Regions from separate parts of the Micromonospora sp. NPDC001898 genome, predicted to be linked through region 1. Evidence: riboswitches for the same ligand, from Rfam matches in the RefSeq annotation. Region 1 holds a riboswitch; the other holds the start of a gene.
What was found. Region 1 has a riboswitch for cobalamin ahead of ACFYZF_RS18415 (CbtB-domain containing protein). Riboswitches for the same ligand answer to the same signal wherever they lie in the genome.
Positions count from the first base shown of each region.

Region 2: it holds a riboswitch for cobalamin, as region 1 does, so the genes downstream of both, bluB (5,6-dimethylbenzimidazole synthase) here and ACFYZF_RS18415 (CbtB-domain containing protein) in region 1, are expected to answer to the same signal.

Region 1 is NZ_JBIATC010000007.1:204,773-206,966, forward strand. Features, by position in the region: gene cobA (uroporphyrinogen-III C-methyltransferase) at 1-734, shown strand, start outside; adenosylcobalamin (AdoCbl) riboswitch at 754-841, shown strand; gene ACFYZF_RS18415 (CbtB-domain containing protein) at 881-1,090, shown strand; gene ACFYZF_RS18420 (CbtA family protein) at 1,292-2,077, shown strand.
Region 2 is NZ_JBIATC010000006.1:8,393-10,586, forward strand. Features, by position in the region: gene ACFYZF_RS15285 (crotonase/enoyl-CoA hydratase family protein) at 1-515, opposite strand, end outside; cobalamin riboswitch at 709-908, shown strand; gene bluB (5,6-dimethylbenzimidazole synthase) at 943-1,587, shown strand; gene ACFYZF_RS15295 (hypothetical protein) at 1,656-2,000, shown strand; gene ACFYZF_RS15300 (DUF2231 domain-containing protein) at 2,181-2,194, shown strand, end outside.

The DNA of each region.
Region 1 (2,194 bases):
GGGACCCCGGTCTGGTCACCGTCGCCGGACGTGCGGCCATCGAGCAGGCCGATGTGATCGTCGCCGACCGGCTCGCGCCGTGGGAGGCGCTGGCGTGGGCCCGCCCGGAGGCCGAGGTCGTCGACGTCGCGAAGATCCCCTACGGGCGAAGCACCAGCCAGGAGGAGATCAACCGAATCCTCGTGAGGCACGCACGCGCTGGGCGTCACGTCGTGCGGCTCAAGGGCGGCGACTCCTACGTGTTCGGCCGAGGCTTCGAGGAGGTTGCCGCGTGCGCCGACGCCGGGGTCGCCACCACTGTGGTGCCCGGCGTGACGTCCAGCGTCGCGGGCCCCGAGCTCGCCGGCATTCCGGTCACCCACCGCGGACTCGTCCAGGGCTTCACCGTCATCTCCGGCCACGTGCCGCCGGGCCACCCCGATTCGTCGATCGACTATCCGTCCCTCGCCCGCTCCGGCACCACGATCGTGGTGCTCATGGGCGTGCGTACCCTTCCTGCCATCGTCGAAGCGCTCATCGCCGCCGATCTGGACGAGGGCACGCCGTGCGCGGTCGTGGCGGACGCCAGCCTGGCCAGCCAGCAGGTCGTCCGCAGCACCCTCGCCCACGTCGTCGACGACATCGCCGCGGCCGGCATCGGCGCCCCGGCCGTCGCGGTCATCGGTCACGTGGCCGCGCTGGAGCCACGTCCTGCGCGGACGGTCGTGACAGTCGCCGCACCCTTTCCCGCTTGAATACCTGATATGGTCGTCCCACCTTGCTGAAGGAAGCCGGTGCGATCCCGGCGCAGTCGCGCTACTGTGACGCCGCTTGCGGCGAAGCCAGACCCTCCAGCCAGGTGAACATTCATCGACGGGACGCAGAATTCCCAAGGAGTGTCATGTCTCAGGCAACCACGGCCGCTCCGGCCGCTGTTCCCACCGTTCCCGTGCGCGAGCTCGCCCCCTGGGCGCTGTTCTTCGCGCTGCTCACCGCCGTCGTCCTGTACTTCGTGGGCGCCGAGCAGGGAGCATTCTCCGTCTTCGAGGGCACCGCCGTGCACGAGTTGGTGCACGACGCACGGCACGTCTTGGGCTACCCCTGCCACTGATGCTCGCGCGTCTCCTGGCTTACCCCTGCCACTGACCTCGCGCGTCTCTTGGCCAACTCCTGCCACTGACGCTCGCACGTCTCTTGGCCTACTCCTGCCACTGACGCTCGGTGTCTGCGGCCGGCCCAATTCTTCTTCCTCTCGCTCCCGGCCCTGCCGGCGGCTCGTGCTGCCCGTGGCCGGCTCTCGGACGGACCCTCGATGGCCCCTCGTACCTTCCTCGTGCACGGCCTACTGGCCGGCCTGATCGCCGGCTTCGCGGCCTTTCTCGTCGCCTACGTCGTCGCTGAACCCCAGGTCAACACCGCCATCGCTCTGGAGGAGGCGGGCGCGGCCGAAGACGGGCACCCGCACGACGACGCGACCGCGGAGCAAGCCCACAGCCACGGTGAGGAGGCCGAGGTCTCCCGCGACACGCAGTCGACCTGGGGCCTGGCAACCGGCACCATCCTGCTGGGCGCCGTCCTCGGCGGCGCCACGGCGCTCGCTGCCGCGTTCGCCGTCGGACGCCTGGGCACGCTCTCAGCACGAGCCTCCACCGCGGTGGTGGTCGGCGTCGGTTTCGTCGCCACGGCGCTGGTGCCGTTCTTCAAGTATCCCGCCACGCCGCCGGCGGTGGGCTCGGGCGACACGATCGGCGAGCGGACCGCCCTGTACTTCGGCTTCTGGGCGCTGAGCCTCGTCGCGGCGATCGGCGCCGTGCTCCTGGCCCGGCGGGTCCTGCCCCAGCTGGGCGCGTACGCCGCGGTGCTGGTCGGTGCCGCCGCATACCTCGTGGTGGTCGTGGTCGCCGGCGCAGTCCTGCCGACGGTCAACGAGGTCGGCGACTTCCCGGCCGACACGCTCTGGTACTTCCGCCGCTCGTCGGTCATGACCCTGGCCGCGACGTGGGCCGTCCTCGGCTTCGTGCTGACCGGCCTGGTCGGACGTGACGCGGACCGAGCCGCCGAGCGGCTGCGCCGCCGGGAGCTGGCCGCCACGCTGTGACCCGCCCCGCGCGCTCGGTCGGCCACGGGGGAGGTTGAGGGGCCGCGTTCGCGGGCCCGGTCGGCGTCGCCCCGGCCGGCGTCGACGACGACGCCGGCCGGGGCGAGCACCGTGCCC
Region 2 (2,194 bases), on a different contig from region 1:
AGACCCATCGCGTACGCCTCCTCGGCCGGCACCGGTCGGCCGGTGAGGACCAGGTCCATCGCCCGGCTCTCGCCGATCAGCCTGGGCAGCCGGAAGGTCCCCCCGTCGACCAGCGGCACCCCCCAGCGCCGGCAGAAGACCCCGAGCACCGCGTCGGACTCGGCCACCCGCAGGTCGCACCAGAGGGCCAGCTCCAGCCCGCCGGCCACGGCGTACCCGGAGATCGCCGCGATCACCGGCTTGGACAGTCGCATCCGCGTCGGGCCCATCGGACCGTCGCCGTCGGGCTCGACCCGATTGCCGCCGGGGGTGCCGATCGCCTTCAGGTCCGCCCCGGCGCAGAACGTCCCGCCCGCCCCCCAGAGCACGGCCACCGCCGCCTCCGGGTCGGCATCGAAGGCGCGGAACGCGTCGGCCAGGCCCCGGGCGGTCGACCCGTCGACGGCGTTGCGGACAGCCGGCCGGTCCAGGATCACCGTGGTCACGGCCCCGGCGCGTTCGACCCGTACCCCCATCGGCGTCCCTCCTGGTCGGACGGCTTGACCCTCGGCCGCGGGCCGCCGGGCCGGCGGTGCGGGCCGAGATGGCCGGCGGGCCCGGCCCTCGGGTGGTGGTGGACACCCCGACATCGACCGTAGCGGCCCGCCCACCCGATGGCACACGGACGGAGCCGGGCGGGCCGCCACCGGGCGCGGCGCTAGCATCGGCGGCGGCACGATCATGTGAGGTGCCCCGCGGCTGCGGGGAGAATCGGGAAGCCGGTGGGAATCCGGCACGGGCCCGCCGCGGTGACCGGGGAGCCGCCGTCCACGCGCGTCACGCGCAGCCACTGGCCGCACGGCTGGGAAGGCGGACGGTCGGGCGTCGATCCGGGAGTCCGAAGACCGGCCTCGCGTCGGGTGCCCACCGCAGCGGTGGGCCGAGCGCAGCGGGAGCCTGCCTGTGGACATCTACGACACCATCCACCGCCGCCGGGACGTCCGGGCCGAGTTCACCGGGGAGCCGGTGCCGGCGGAAACCCTGCACCGGATCCTCGACGCGGCACACGCCGCGCCCAGCGTCGGATACTCGCAGCCGTGGGACTTCGTCCTGGTCCGGGACACCGAAACCCGCCGCCGGTTCCACGAGCACGTCCAGGTCGAACGGGACACGTTCGCCGCCACCCTCGACGGCGAGGCGGCCGAGCGGTTCGCCCGGATCAAGATCGACGGAGTGCTGGAGTCGACCCTGTCGATCGTGGTCACCTACGACCCGGCGCGGGGTGGCCCGGCCGTCCTCGGGCGGCACGCCATCGCCGACGCCGGGCTCTACTCGGTCTGCCTGGCCATCCAGAACCTGTGGCTCGCCGCCACCGCCGAGGGGCTCGGCGTCGGTTGGGTCTCCTTCTACCGGGAGCCGTTCCTGGCCGGGCTGCTCGGCATCCCGGACGGCATCCGGCCGGTGGCGTGGCTCTGCCTCGGGCCGGTCACCCACCTGGCGACCGTGCCGGACCTGGAACGGCACGGGTGGCGGCGGAAGCGTCCCCTCGCCGAGGCGGTGCACCACGACCGTTGGGCGGCGACCGACCGGCGAACGGCTGATTCATGAACCTCGATTGCTGGGATAGCGTGGCATTCACCCTCAGTCCTCAACCCGCTACGTTCGGGAGGATCTTCATGCGTGCCACCGTCAGGGTCCTGCTTGCCTCCGTCCTCACCACCCTCGGCCTGACCGCCGCCGTAGCCACCCCGGCCCTGGCCAGCGCCCCCGCGCCCTTCTGCGAGTCCGGTGGGTCGCAGTTCTACTGCGACGCCACCAGCACCGGCACGACGACCTGGACGGTCACCTGGTACTCCGGCAGCGTCGGGACCTTCACGAGCGCCGGACCGACCCTCTTCGCCAGCTGCCCCTTCTCCAACATCGGCCTGCAGGTGCGGGTCAGCTACAGCTACTTCGACGGCAGCGTGACCCAGTACAGCGACACCGGTAGGTTCATCTGCCGCAGCGGCCCCTGGCAGTAGCCGCCGGGTCCCGCGCCGCAGGCCGGTCGGCGGCGCGGGACCCCACCGCCGGCACCCCGGCCTGTGTGCGGGTGCGGCGGCGGTGTCGGCCGCGTCCCCGGACTGCCGGTCGACACGTACGGCGGCGGGCTCGTCACCGCCGACCGGTTTGCGACCGCTTCTGCCGGGAAGTCGGGCGGGATGCGGGCACTCTT